DNA from 2 places in the Synechococcus sp. UW106 genome. Region 2 is predicted to be linked to the other one. Evidence: predicted binding sites of a transcription regulator. Region 2 holds the regulator's gene; the other holds the start of a gene.
What was found. Region 2 encodes HrcA, which represses chaperone genes, less so after heat shock. Its sites were predicted from a motif close to TTAGCACTCNNNNNNNNNGAGTGCTAA; they were not measured.
Positions count from the first base shown of each region.

Region 1 (7,170 bases), on a different contig from region 2:
GAGCGATTATCAATCGAAGCCTAAGCCGGAAAGAACTTGAGATTCTGATCACGATTAACGCTCTTTACTACAGCAAATTCCCTTGGATTAGTACAAGAATTTCAGACGCATTAATTAAAAATCAACCCCAGCTTGAGGCCCAGCAATGCAAGCTTGCCAAGCCACAACTCGAGAAAGTCTATGAAAAAAATGATGCTTATCTTCAAACAATTAATGCATGCCTTGACCCAAATGAACAGTTAACAATGCTCGCAACGCTCAGCCATGAAGCAATGCAAGCCAGTTCACCCGAACAAGTTCAAAAAATTCGTGACGAGGAAACCGTATCAATATGCCTTATCGGAGATACACTCCTACAGACATTGACCAATGAGTCCAAGCGAAAACTCTCCAACGACACCATTGATGCCATCATCGAATTGAGTCAGTCAGGGAAAGTTTCGAAAACCACGGAGGTTGAACTTTTGGAAGTCGCCAAAGAGAACCGACCGCAAGGATTAAAGTTAGGAAAACTATTGGAACGCGCGAGAACAGAACTTTCAAAGCTTTAATCCGCGAGTCAATAAAGCTCGACCACAACATCCAGCGAAAATATATTTCACGAAAATCACTGGAAAGAAAAGACCACTAAAACAGAGGCATCCAAACTTAACTTAGAAACGATTCAATCCACTAACCAATTATCAAATCAAGAGATGCAAAAGCAGGTTTATACCTAAGCTCTCATTTTGGCAACTGCTGTCAGTATCAGATTCCCCAGCCAAGCTCAGCTGCCAACAAGCTTGAACATTCAGCACACTCAAATGAATGGCAAGGATGTATAATCCAAAACGATATCAAGATGTCTAAGTGAAAGGAAAATCAAACTCAAAAAAGCCAGGAAAATACAAATTTTTTATCCCACCAAAACTATCAAGCTCTCTTGCCGAAGAAGTGTGCAGTCCACTATGGAAAAAAATAATTAGTTCAATTGAAAACCAAGAAGTCGAAACAATCCTCGAAATAGTTAAAGGAATTGACACATGCAAGGGCATATTGCACTTACCTCATCCTTTCTTAGACGGTGTGGACACATTCCCAGTCACAAGCATGCGTCAAGGAATGTGCAACTTTATTTTCTTTCATGATTCAACCAATCGGCACCGATGGATATTGTGTCAATCCACCTCGTTCGTTGACGCTATTTTTTCAGAAACACATTCAAGCAAGCACAACTCTTCCCCCAATGACAACCAAATACTAAACCACATCAATAGAGTGATCAAAAACTACAATAAAGCTGGCCTAACGCAAAACTGGGCAGAACAAGCGATATTTTCTGGATACTTACTTGATCAATTAAGGCCATATCATCACTTCTACGACCAACTCAAGTGGCTGGTGCATTTAGAAACTAAAATGCCAATTATCAGCAGCAATTCATTTTTTATCCCAAGAAACTTAAAGAAAATAACGCCTTCAACAAGAAATCAACCTACATTTTCTATGTTCCCATTGGTTATTGGGTCGACTCAATTGGGGACGAAGCTCGACAAATATACCGACGAAATGGAAAAAGTTGTCCATGACGACAGCTTAAAAGGTCTCCATAGAGCGATCATTGATTATGGATGGAATAAAGCGATTAATGCACTAAAAAAATTAATGGGTAAACACAGAACTCTTACCCTTTGGTTTGGCATTTCTGGGCAGAAAAGAATATGGGTCGAGCAAGAAGATTTTCTACCAACTCTTGTGGAACACTTAAAACCATGGTTTGATTCGTTTGTATTTTTAATTGATGGATTCACGCAATATGAATACACTGATGGGCAGCCCCTCAAGGGCAGCAAGGCAACCCCCATCAGTCAAGATCTTGTAGTTGTCGATTCGATAAGGAAGAAACTAATGCCTTATTCAAACGCCTCTATCGTTAACCTTGTTGGCCAAAATTATCGAGAAAAAATTCAACAGTGCCAGTCTGTTGACTTTTTCATTGCGAACGCTGGTGCAGGCCAGCTGGTTCCTCATCGATTTTGTAAAAAACCGGGCATATTACATTCCAACGAGAAACATTGTGTTTTTTCTATGGGAATCAACAATACAACCGTTAAACTGGTCGACAAGTCACTCGTGAGAGATGTCGGAAACTTGTTTGCTAGCGATAGAAGAAAGAAGGCAGATGCATCAGGTTCTGGATTAATTAGCTACAGCATACACATAGAAGTTGTCATCAATATGATCATAACGATGTTGAATTTACGGGAACGGCCAGTGCCGATCACAACAGATCTTTAACAACAAATTAGTCAGAGGCCTGGTGCCTTCAGGCCTGACCCAAAGAAGGCAAGTTCCTTATGAACGCGATCCAACTCATACAACATTTTGGTTTCTTTCTTTTCGAGGATCTCAACACGTTTCAAAAGATCTTCTAACAATTTATTTTGCAGTGATTCAACTTGAACTTGCCTTTTTTGTACGCCTTGTGATGGTGGTGCCGCAGACCCTGCTGTAGAAAGAATTCCTCCATCCGTTTCGACGTACAACAACGCCAGACGCTCCAATACCTTGGAATAAGCCTTGTCTTGACGTCGACAGAGATCCTTAAAACGTTGGAGCGTCTCCGGGGCAAACTGAGCGGCAAAGGCACCGAGGCGCTGTGGCATTTGTCCCGACAAAACCAGACGAATCAATACATTAGCCCGCGCACTTCTGCACCCCTACTATTTCATGTCCTGCAGCTGACACCGCACCCCAACCGTCAAATGTCTTGAAGGGTCTAGATCTGACAAGACAATGACCGGGACAAAAAAAGAGGTCCCGCAGGACCTCTTGATATGACTGGAATGTGAGTGATTCGGTGGTTTGCCAACCACCCGCACCGACGTCAATAATCGAAGTCACCGCCGCCCATGCCACCGGCAGGAGCTGCTTCCTTCTTCTCAGGCAAATCAGCCACGATGCACTCAGTGGTCAACACCATGCCAGCAATCGATGCGGCATTCTGCAGACCGGAGCGGGTCACCTTGGCGGGATCAACGATGCCGGCAGCCAGCATGTCGACGTACTCGCCGGAAGCTGCGTTGAAGCCCTCGGCACCTGCGCGAGCCTTGACGTTCTCAGCCACGACAGCACCGTTGGCACCTGCGTTTTCAGCGATGCGCATCAGCGGAGCGGTGAGAGCAGCAGCCACGATGTTGGCGCCAATCAGCTCCTCACCCGAGAGGCTGGAGGCAGCCCAATGCTCCAGAGCCGGAGCCAGGTGAGCAAGGGTGGTGCCACCACCAGGAACAATGCCTTCCTCAACAGCCGCCTTGGTGGCGTTGATGGCGTCCTCGAGACGGAGTTTCTTGTCCTTCATCTCAGTTTCGGTGGCCGCACCCACCTTCACCACGGCGACGCCACCGGCCAGTTTGGCCAGGCGCTCCTGCAACTTCTCCTTGTCGTAGGTGGAGTCGGTCTCGTCCATCTGCTTCTTGATCTGTTCGCAGCGGGCGCCGACAGCCGCCTCGTTGCCCTCGGCAACGATGGTGGTGGTGTCTTTGTTGATGGTGATGCGGCGGGCGGTGCCCAGCATCTCCAGCTTGGCGTTCTCCAGCTTGAGGCCAGCGTCCTCGGTGATCAGCTGACCGTTGGTCAGAACAGCCATGTCTTCCAACATGGCTTTGCGGCGATCGCCGAAACCAGGAGCCTTCACAGCAGCAACGTTCAACACGCCCCGCAGACGATTCACCACCAGGGTGGCGAGAGCTTCCTTCTCGATGTCCTCAGCGATGATTAGCAGAGGCTTACCGGTGCGGGCGATCTGCTCCAGAACGGGCACCAGATCCTGCACGAGGCCGATCTTCTTGTCGGTGAGCAGGATGTAGGGCTCGTCGAGAACGGCTTCCATCCGCTCAGTGTCGGTAGCGAAATAAGGGGAGATGTAGCCCTTGTCGAAACGCATGCCCTCGGTGACCTCGAGCTCGGTCTCCATGGACTTGCCCTCTTCGAGGGAAATCACACCTTCCTTGCCAACCTTGTCCATGGCGTCGGCAATCATCTTGCCGACTTCTTCGTCGTTGCCGGCAGAGATGGTGCCGACCTGAGCGATGGCGTTGCTGTCAGCGATGGGCTTGGCCATTTCCTGGATCTTGCTGACCAGGAAATCGGAGGCCTTGTCGATGCCCTTTTTCAGAGTGATCGCATTGGCACCGGCGGCCACGTTGCGCAAACCGGCTTTAACCATGGCGTGAGCCAGAACGGTAGCGGTGGTGGTGCCGTCACCAGCAGCGTCGTTGGTTTTGGAGGCGGCCTGGCGGATCAGAGCAACACCGGTGTTCTCGATGTGATCTTCAAGCTCGATCTCCTTGGCGATGGTGACACCGTCATTGATGATCTGGGGTGCACCGAACTTCTTCTCAAGCACCACGTTGCGGCCCTTGGGTCCCAGGGTCACCGCAACGGCTTCAGCCAGGATGTCGATGCCTTTCTCGAGAGCGCGACGGGCGTTCTCGTTGTAGATGATTCGCTTTGCCATGGAAGGCGGTTCCTAATGAAGAGGATGAACAGGAAAGACTGAGCCGAGACTCAGAGGGGCTGATCTCAGTTGACGACAGCCAGGATGTCTTTCTCGGACAGCAGCACGTATTCATCGCTGCCGAGCTTGATGTCGGTGCCGGCGTACTTGCTGTAGAGAACTTTGTCGCCCACACCGACTTCAGGAGCCTGGCGGCTGCCGTCGTCGTTGCGCTTACCGGGGCCCACTTGAACCACCTCACCCACTTGGGGCTTTTCCTTGGCGGTATCGGGCAGAAGGATGCCGCCGGCGGTCTTCTCTTCGGATTCGGAGACCTTGATGAAGATGCGGTCGCCGAGAGGTTTAACAGTTGAGACGCTGAGAGAAACAGCAGCCATGGGTACTTGCAGGAGCAGGGACAGGGCGCAATGCGCCACGCATCGAACCGAGTTGGCACTCGATGCCGATGAGTGCCAACGTATGCAATCGGGCGGTCCCTTTTCTAGTCCTAGCGCTGTGCGGGTGTCCGAACCGCAGGCTGTGCCGACCCAACAGATGGGGCCGTTGAACTGACAGTGGTATGGTTGCGCCGCTCTGAATGGGTCCGAGCGCGTAGCGCCTGTTCCCGCAACTCTCCTTACCTATGGTCGCTTCTGCTCCTGCATCTGCTGGCACCAAGGGTGTGATCCGTCAGGTGATCGGCCCGGTTCTGGACGTGGAATTTCCCGCAGGGAAATTGCCCAAGATCTATAACGCCCTGCGCATCGAGGGCAAAAACCCCGCAGGTGATGACGTCGCTCTGACGGCTGAAGTTCAACAGCTGCTGGGTGACCACCGCGTTCGCGCCGTTGCCATGAGTGGCACCGACGGACTCGTGCGCGGCATGGAAGCCGTCGACACCGGTGCACCGATCTCAGTGCCCGTTGGCGAAGCCACCCTCGGCAGGATCTTCAACGTTCTCGGCGAGCCCGTTGACGAGCAAGGACCCGTCAAAACCACAACCACTGCTCCCATTCACCGCGAGGCGCCCAACCTCACCGAACTGGAAACGAAGCCCAAGGTTTTCGAAACCGGCATCAAGGTGATCGATCTTCTGGCTCCTTACCGCCAAGGCGGAAAGGTGGGCCTGTTCGGCGGTGCCGGCGTGGGCAAAACCGTGCTGATTCAGGAGCTGATCAACAACATCGCCAAAGAGCATGGCGGTGTGTCTGTCTTTGGCGGTGTGGGCGAGCGCACCCGCGAAGGCAACGACCTCTACGAGGAATTCAAAGAGTCTGGCGTGATCAACGCTGACGACCTTTCCAAGTCGAAGGTGGCTCTTTGCTACGGCCAGATGAACGAGCCCCCCGGCGCCCGGATGCGCGTGGGTCTCTCCGCTCTGACCATGGCGGAGCACTTCCGCGACGTGAACAAGCAGGACGTCCTGTTGTTCGTGGACAACATCTTCCGCTTCGTGCAGGCCGGTTCCGAAGTGTCCGCACTGCTCGGCCGCATGCCTTCCGCTGTGGGCTACCAGCCCACCCTCGGCACCGACGTGGGTGCTCTTCAAGAGCGTGTTGCCTCAACCGTTGAAGGATCCATCACCTCGATTCAGGCGGTTTACGTCCCTGCTGACGACCTGACCGACCCCGCTCCTGCGACCACCTTTGCTCACCTCGATGCCACCACGGTGCTGAACCGTGCCCTGGCCTCCAAAGGCATCTACCCCGCTGTGGACCCTCTGGATTCCACCAGCACCATGCTGCAGCCAGCAGTGGTGGGTGACGAGCACTACCGCACCGCTCGCGCCGTGCAGTCCACCCTGCAGCGCTATAAGGAACTCCAGGACATCATCGCGATTCTGGGTCTCGACGAACTGTCGGAAGACGACCGTCGCATCGTGGATCGTGCCCGCAAGGTGGAGAAATTCCTCTCCCAGCCCTTCTTCGTGGCTGAAATCTTTACCGGCATGCCCGGTAAGTACGTGAAGCTGGACGACACCATCGCCGGTTTCAACCAGATCCTCTCCGGTGAGCTGGACAGCCTCCCCGAAGCCGCCTTCTACCTGGTAGGCAACATCGAGGAAGTGAAAGCCAAGGCCGAGAAGATCGCCGCCGAAACCAAGTGATCATTGCGGGGGTGTGAATCACACCCCCGATCACGTGTTTCTCGACAGTCCGTTCTCTTTTCGAACCAAGGTTCATGTCCCTCACCCTCCGCGTGCTGGCAACAGACCAGAACGTCTTTGATGGCAGCGCCGACGAGGTGATCCTGCCTAGTACCACCGGTCAACTCGGCATCCTGCCCGGCCACATTTCGCTGCTCACCGCCATCGACATCGGTGTTCTGCGGGTTCGCGCCAACGGAGCCTGGAACTCCATCGCTCTGATGGGTGGTTTCGCTGAAGTCGATGCTGATGAAGTCACCGTTCTGGTGAACAAAGCCGAACTGGGCAGCGCCATCGATGCCGGTACCGCTGAAGCCGCCTTCCAGAAGGCCTCAACCGTCGTGGCTGGCATGGAAGGCCAACCGGCTTCTCCGGAAAAGCTCAAGGCACAGCAGCAGCTGAATGAAGCCCGGGCTCGCCTTCAAGCCAGCAAAACTCCCGACTAATTCATCTGCTTCGCAGATAGATTCCATACGCCAGGGGCTCACGCTCCTGGCTTTTTTGATGGTTCATCCGATCACCACCTGCCTTCGGGCAGACACAAAAA
Region 1 covers NZ_UCNV01000003.1:149,500-156,669, reverse strand. The annotation lists gene DXY30_RS02105 (hypothetical protein) at 1-551, shown strand, start outside; gene DXY30_RS02100 (hypothetical protein) at 850-2,277, shown strand; gene DXY30_RS02095 (hypothetical protein) at 2,289-2,645, opposite strand; gene groL (chaperonin GroEL) at 2,867-4,498, opposite strand; gene groES (co-chaperone GroES) at 4,564-4,875, opposite strand; gene atpD (F0F1 ATP synthase subunit beta) at 5,121-6,584, shown strand; gene atpC (ATP synthase F1 subunit epsilon) at 6,659-7,069, shown strand.
Region 1: a site for HrcA is predicted at 4,928-4,954, ahead of groES (co-chaperone GroES). Genes of this name have one in related genera too.

Region 2 (7,170 bases):
GCGGGCCGTCATCCGACTGAACAACAGCATCTGCAGCCGGCTGGTCCCGCAACTGCTGCGCGAGAACCGGACCGAACCACTGGGCCAGCGGATGGCTTTCGCCCGGATCCAACAGACGTGCTGGGCTTTGCAGCTGCGCCAGCCAACGGCCATGTCCACCAGCCGAAGCGGTCAGATCCGTCAGGTCAGGCCATGGGGCGGAAGCAATCTCTTGCAGGAACCCGAGTCGCCCATCCACCGCCAGGGTCGAGCCTTCCGGCCGAAGCGAAGCCACAAGTCCGCTCAGATCCTCGCGTTGGGCCACCACCTCAGGGAACTGAAACCAATGCTGAAGGGCGTGTGGCGATGCCGTCAGCAGTGCCACACCCTGACCGAGATCAGCGACCTGACGCTGCAGACGTTCATCCCCCAGCTGATGCTGATCCGGGAGCTGGGAAACATCGAGGGCCTGCTCCAGCACGCCCCGGCCTGAGGCCACCAAGAGCAGATCGTCATCGATCAAGGCCGTGGCCAGAGGTTGGGGGTCATGCCCCACCAAGGCCCCCTGTCCGCTGATCACACCGATGCCGCGGTAACTACTGATCTGTAAATCGGTGCCCGCCAGGCTGCGGGTCTGCCAGAACCGTTGCAAGAAGCGCCTGGCGCCATCGTCATCCCGACTGGTCAAGGCCAGAACCCAGCCGGCGCTGGAGCCCCCATCGGTGAGGGTGAGGCTGACTTCCTCGCCAAGCCAGGGCTCCAGCTCAAGACCAAACTGCAGGCCCGCCAAGGCGAAGACCCCCTCACGCCACTGCCGTGCACCATCGCGGGCATCGCGGCGTTCCGATGCAGGGGCGACGGCCTGGGCATAGGCAGGCAGACGCCTGGGATCGGCCAGCCAGTGCAGGGACAAATCGGCATCCCTCGGCACAAAGCGAGCCGCCCGGGGCAGACGCAAAGGCTGCTCAGCCAGGTGAAGGGGGCTCTGGCGATCCATGGTCCAAAGCAGACCAGCAGCCAGAAGCAGCAGCGACAGCAGCACAGCGCCAACAGCGCTGAGGAAGGGGCGGGCCTTCATGGGCCGGCATTCTCGGATCGCTTCATCTTTGTCCATCAACGCAGAATGGCGCCATGGGCCAATCCCAACCACAACCAATCCAAGCCTCCGAATTGCAGCAGTGGCTGCAAAGTGAGCAGCCTTCACCCCAACTGGTGGATGTGCGTGAGGCGGCTGAACTCGCGATCGCGTCTTTCCCCGGTTCAGTGCTGCACCGACCCCTGAGCCAATCCAATGAATGGCTCACAACGCTGCAAGCCGACCTCAAGCCCGATCAAGCGGTGGTGGTGGTTTGCCATGCAGGCATTCGCAGCTACCACTTCGGTCTGTGGCTGCTGGACCAGCCCTGGGGCCTCGAGGTGTGGAACCTTGAGGGAGGAATTGATGCCTGGAGCCTTCAGGTGGATCCCAGCGTTCCCCGCTACTGATGAGCAAGCCCCTGTCCCTTCGGCAAGAACAGGTGCTTCAGGCGACGGTGCACCACTACGTCGACACCATGGAACCCGTGGGAAGCCGCACCCTGGTGCAACGCTTCGGCATCCCCGCCAGCTCAGCCACCGTTCGCTCCGCCATGGGAGCTCTGGAACGTCGTGGTCTGCTGCATCAACCACACACCTCAGCCGGACGCATTCCCAGTCCGATGGGATACCGGCACTACGTGAATGCTCTACTGCCGGAACCCGGCGTTGCCGTTCAGCACCTGGAACGGGAGCTCACGGGCCTGAGCCTGCGCTGGGCGGGTCTCGATGACCTGCTGATGCATCTGGCACGGCGACTGACGGATTTCACCGGCCTGATGAGCCTGATCACCCAACCGCAGCAGGAAAACCGCCAACTGAAGACGATCCGTCTGGTGCCGAGTGGTGATCGACTGCTGGTGATGCTGGTAGAAGCCAATGGCAGCGCAAGCCATCTCAACCTGCGCCTGCCGCACGGCGCCGAAGCCGAGCTCACAGCGATGGAACGCTGGGCGTCAGCGCAGCTCGAAGAGGGCGACCTGAACTGGGAGGCACTACCCAGGCAGTTGCAACGCAGCGGCGCTGTGCTGCGTAGTGCCCTTGACCAGCCCACCCCAACCATCAACCCCACGTCTGTTGTGGTGCATGGCCTCTCAAGGCTGGTGAGCGAACCGGAATTTGAAAGCACGGCAAGCCTTCGGCCGCTGCTGGAACTGATCGACGACGAGCCCTGCACCTTGATCAGTCGCGGTGCATCCGCACGGGTCTGGATCGGCGATGAGCATCCACAGCCAGCGTTGGAGGCCTGTGCGGTGGTTCAAGCCCCCTATCGCTGCAACGAGGGGCTCGGGCACGTGGCCCTCGTGGGTCCCATGCGCATGGCCTACGCCACGGCACGCGCTGCGGTGCAGCGCGTAGCCCGGCATCTGGAGTTACTGCTGGCTTGATGCCTGAGCCTTAAAGCTGATCGCCCAGCTTTTCCGCCACGGTGTTGACGTCCTTGTCGCCTCGACCGGAGCAGTTGATCACCACTTCGGTGCCCTCGGCCAGGGTGGGGCAGAGCTGCTCGAGCCAAGCGAAGGCGTGGGCGGTTTCCAGGGCCGGAATGATTCCCTCCAGCTCACTCACCAACCGCAGGGCATCCAGGGCCTGCTGATCGGTGACGGCCGCATATTCCGCCCGGCCGATTTCGCGGAGGTAGCTGTGCTCAGGGCCGACACCGGGATAGTCGAGACCAGCCGAGATGGAATGGGCCTCCATCACCTGGCCGTCGCCGTCCTGCAGCAACAGGCTCATGGCGCCGTGGAGAACGCCAGCACGGCCTTCGGTGATCGTTGCGGCATGGCGGCCTGTCGCCACGCCATCGCCGGCGGCCTCAACGCCGATCAGACGAACTGAGGTGTCCTGAACGAAGGGATGAAACAGGCCCATGGCATTGGAGCCACCACCCACACAGGCCATCAACACATCCGGCAGCCGACCGAAAGCCTCCTGACACTGCTGTTTGGACTCTTCACCAATCACCGCGTGGAAGTCCCGCACCAACATTGGGTAGGGATGCGGGCCAGCGACGGAGCCGAGGATGTAGTGGGTGGACTCAACGTTGGTCACCCAGTCGCGGATGGCTTCACTGGTGGCGTCCTTAAGGGTGGCGGTGCCCGCCGTCACCGGTTGCACGGTGGCGCCCAGCAAGCGCATGCGAAACACGTTGAGGGCCTGACGGCGCATGTCTTCGGCGCCCATGTAGATCACGCACTCGAGACCGAAGCGAGCGCAGACCGTGGCCGTAGCGACGCCGTGCTGGCCCGCACCGGTCTCAGCAATGATCCGCTTCTTGCCCATGCGCAGTGCCAGCAAGGCCTGCCCCAGAGCGTTGTTGATCTTGTGCGCCCCGGTGTGGTTGAGGTCTTCTCGCTTGAGCCAGATGCGGGGACCACCGTCGGAGCGGCGGTAATGGGCTGAAAGACGCTCAGCTTCGTAGAGCGGTGTCGCCCGACCGACGTAGTTCTTCAGCAGGCGGTTGAGCTCAGCAGTGAAGGCCGGATCATTCCAGGCCTGGGCGGCCGCCTGCTCCAACTCCGCCAAAGCCGGCATCAGGGTTTCAGGCACGTACTGCCCACCGAATCGGCCAAAGCGCCCATGGGCACCGGGACGAACCGCCGGCTGCAAGCTGGAGGGATCCGGAGTGCTGGCGTTGGGCAAAGTGCTGGTCACGGATCGACGTTGGAGCGTCGGCTCAGCGTAAGCAGGCGATCACACGGTGCCGTGGGTCGCAGGCACGGATGCTGGGATTCCGGAACCCGGCCTCCTGCAACGCTGCGGGCAGATCCAGGGCGAAGTACTGCTCAATGAAGGGCTCTGTGCTCTTGAGCAGCGTGGCCACCGGCGCCGGCAAGCGCTGCAGCACCGAGGAGCCGGGATCCTGGTCCACCATCAGCAGAACACCACCGGGCCGCAGCAGCCGGGCCGCTTCGGCCAGGACAGCACGGGTCGCTCCCTGGGGGAGCTCATGGCAGACGAACTGCAGGCTGACCAGATCAACGGAACCCGAGGCCAGCCCAGTGGCTTCGGCAGCGGCATGGCGCCAGTCGTGCACAAGGCCCTGGGGGTCACGCACGCGGGCCACCGACAGCATCTCTGGCGACAAATCCAGGCCGATTAACATCGGAGGGTGCGCAGAGCTTGCTGCGGCCCGGGCGTTCAGCCAGCGGGCAAGGGCCTGGGTGCTCACCCCGACGGAACAGCCCAGATCCACGACACGGTCGATCGATCCGGGAAGCAACGGTTCTGCCACAGCATGGATGGCATTTCGAAGTCGTGCCTGAGCCTCGGCAGGCTGCAGCTGCTCCTCCGGCCAAACCCGCAGGGCCATGGCATCGGTGGCCTGCTCGGCTTCAGCGGCAGCCTGCCAGCAGAGGTTGCCCTGCTCATAGGCATGGAATCGGGATAGGTAATAGTCCGGCGGGGTCAGACCTGCCGTAGTGCTGGCAGCCAGCAACGGTGCTGCCGCCTGCTGCAGCTCCTTGCGTCGGGCCCGCCAAGGAATGCCGTTGCGTTCAGCCGTGCGAATGATCAGCTGCCGCGCCTGGAAGAACAGGGGACGACGCAGCAGACCGATACCGATCAACGCCTCGATCAAACGGCCGAGGCCTCGGCTGGAATCGGCCCAGCGAGGCGTTGTTGTGGGTGCAGCATGGATGGTCATCGACAATGCAATTCGATTGCGACGGGTGGATGCCGAAAGGCGGCTGGCAGGAATTCAGCAGAGCTGACAGTCTGCAGCGACCGAGCGGGGCGACGACGGAGCCCACAGCAAAGTCTCAGCAAATGGTGCGGGTGCAGCCCACCCGCGGCAGCAAGGGGGGCAAAACTGTGACGGTGATCCGAGGCTTGGAGCTTGATGCTGCGGGCTTCAAGGCTCTGTTGAAGAAACTCAAAACACGCATCGGCAGTGGCGGCACCGCCAAGGATGGGGTGATCGAACTTCAAGGAGATCAGGTGGACCTGACGCTCGAGCTGCTCAGCAAAGAGGGATACCGGCCAAAACGAGCTGGTGGATAAGTGAGAATGGCCGCCACTTCATGCCGTGGCCATGACTGCCAGCCCCACCTACGGAGAACTCACCAACAAGGGTGCGTCCACCAACATCGCTTGGCATGAAGCCTCCGTTGGCCGAGACGAGCGCTCGAAACAGCGCGGCCACCGCAGCACCATCCTCTGGTTCACCGGACTCTCGGGTTCCGGTAAGAGCACCCTGGCCAATGCCGTCAATGCGGCTCTGTTCGAGCGAGGACTCGCCACCTACGTGCTTGACGGGGACAACATCCGCCATGGGCTCTGCAAAGACCTGGGTTTCTCCGATGCCGACCGTGAAGAGAACATCCGCCGCATCGGTGAAGTGGCCAAGTTGTTCCTGGATGCGGGCGTGATCGTGCTGACCGCCTTCGTCTCCCCCTTCCGCGCTGATCGAGACAAGGCCCGTGGCCTGGTGGAAGACGGTGACTTTCTCGAGGTGTTCTGCGCTGCCGATCTCGATGTCTGCGAATCCCGCGATCCCAAAGGCCTTTATGCCAAGGCACGGGCTGGGCAGATCAAAGAATTCACCGGCATTTCCAGCCCCTACGAAGCACCGGAGACGCCCGAGCTGAAGATCGACACCGGCAAGCAGGATCTGGCCGACTCCGTGGAGCTGGTGATCAAGGCACTCCAGGAGCGGGGGGTGATTCCGGCGGCCTGACATCGCCAGCCCTGGCGGCATCGGCCAGGGTCTTGATGCAACTGGCCACCGGAACCGCCAACAGCAATCCCAGGAGATCCCCCACGCCGTAAAGGGCGCCCACCCGGGCGCCGATCGGCAAAGCGATCAGCAACCAGGCCGGTTGCAGCCCGACGATGCTGCCCATCAGCCGCGGTTGGATGACCTGATCCACGATCTGACCAACGACGATCGCCGCGGCGAGCAGCTCGAAGCCTGTGCGGGGATCCTGTACTGCCAAAACCGCACTCACCGAGACAATCGACACAGCGCTGGCGTAAGGCACCAGGGTGGTGAATCCGATCAGCACAGCGAACAACACCCCATAGGGGATTTTCAGGGCGGTGAAGACCATTAGCTGGCCGCCACTGAGGATCAACGCCAGCACCACCTGCCCGGCGAAGTAGCCCCGAAAAGTGCGCTCGAGGGTCGTCTGCACCAGCTCCCGCCAGCGATCCGGCAGCCAACGGGCCAGGCCTTCGACGATGGGATCAGCCCCAAGCAGCAGAAAAACCGCCAGCACCAGCACGATCACCACATTGATCGTGGTGCCGACCGTTGCCCCCAGAAGTCCGAGCAAGCGCTGACTCAGCTGCGTGGCCAGACGACTGAACTGGGACACCAGATCGCTGCTGAGATCAGCGAAATCGGCGGGCAAGCCATGGTCCACCGCCCAAAGCTGACCCCGGTCGATCCACTGCTCTGCTGCCGTCAGTAGTGACGGTGAAGCACTGATCAATTGGCTGAGCTGTTCAATCAGCAGCGGCACCAAGGCCACGGCCGCCCAAACCAAGAGCCCCACGGTCACCAGAACAACGCTCACGATGGCCCAAGCGCGGGGAAGACCCCGTTGCGAGAGCCAGCGACAGGGCAGGTCCAACAGAAAGGCAATCAAGGCCGCGGTCAGAAACAGCCCGGGGAACGGCGCGAACTGAACCAGCAGGCGCTTCAAGACAAAGGCGTTCAAGCCCAGCACGGGGAGCAGGAGACCGAGTCGCAACCAAGCGGGCCAGGGCGTCATCGAGAGGATGACGCGTGTCGATCAGTGCTGCTCAAGAGAAGAAGGATTGGAAGCGGAACTGACGTAATGGCACCAAAAACTGAGCCAGGCGGCAATCCCGAGAAACTTGAATCCCTCTTCAAAAATCTGCACCGTCTCGTAGGAATTCGGCCAAAGCCCTTGAAGAGCATCGGTCAGAACCGACAGGCCCAACAGCACAACGGAAACCAAAAAAGTGTCGCCACCAAAGCGCCGAAGTGGTCCACGGAACCGGAACAACAGCAGCCCGGTGAAGAAGGCGTAGGTGATGTAGAGGAACGCCTCACCGAGGTAGCGGTCGTGCACCAGGAACATGTCGTCGAGGCAGAGCCACAGTGAGAAACCACCCCCACAGAAGGCAAATTGGCGGTTCAAAACGGAG
Region 2 covers NZ_UCNV01000009.1:617,391-624,560, reverse strand. The annotation lists gene DXY30_RS10810 (DUF3352 domain-containing protein) at 1-1,057, opposite strand, end outside; gene DXY30_RS10805 (rhodanese-like domain-containing protein) at 1,111-1,464, shown strand; gene DXY30_RS10800 (heat-inducible transcriptional repressor HrcA) at 1,464-2,441, shown strand; gene trpB (tryptophan synthase subunit beta) at 2,452-3,708, opposite strand; gene DXY30_RS10790 (class I SAM-dependent methyltransferase) at 3,731-4,699, opposite strand; gene DXY30_RS10785 (translation initiation factor) at 4,729-5,055, shown strand; gene cysC (adenylyl-sulfate kinase) at 5,087-5,731, shown strand; gene DXY30_RS10775 (AI-2E family transporter) at 5,691-6,770, opposite strand; gene DXY30_RS10770 (oxidoreductase) at 6,792-7,170, opposite strand, start outside.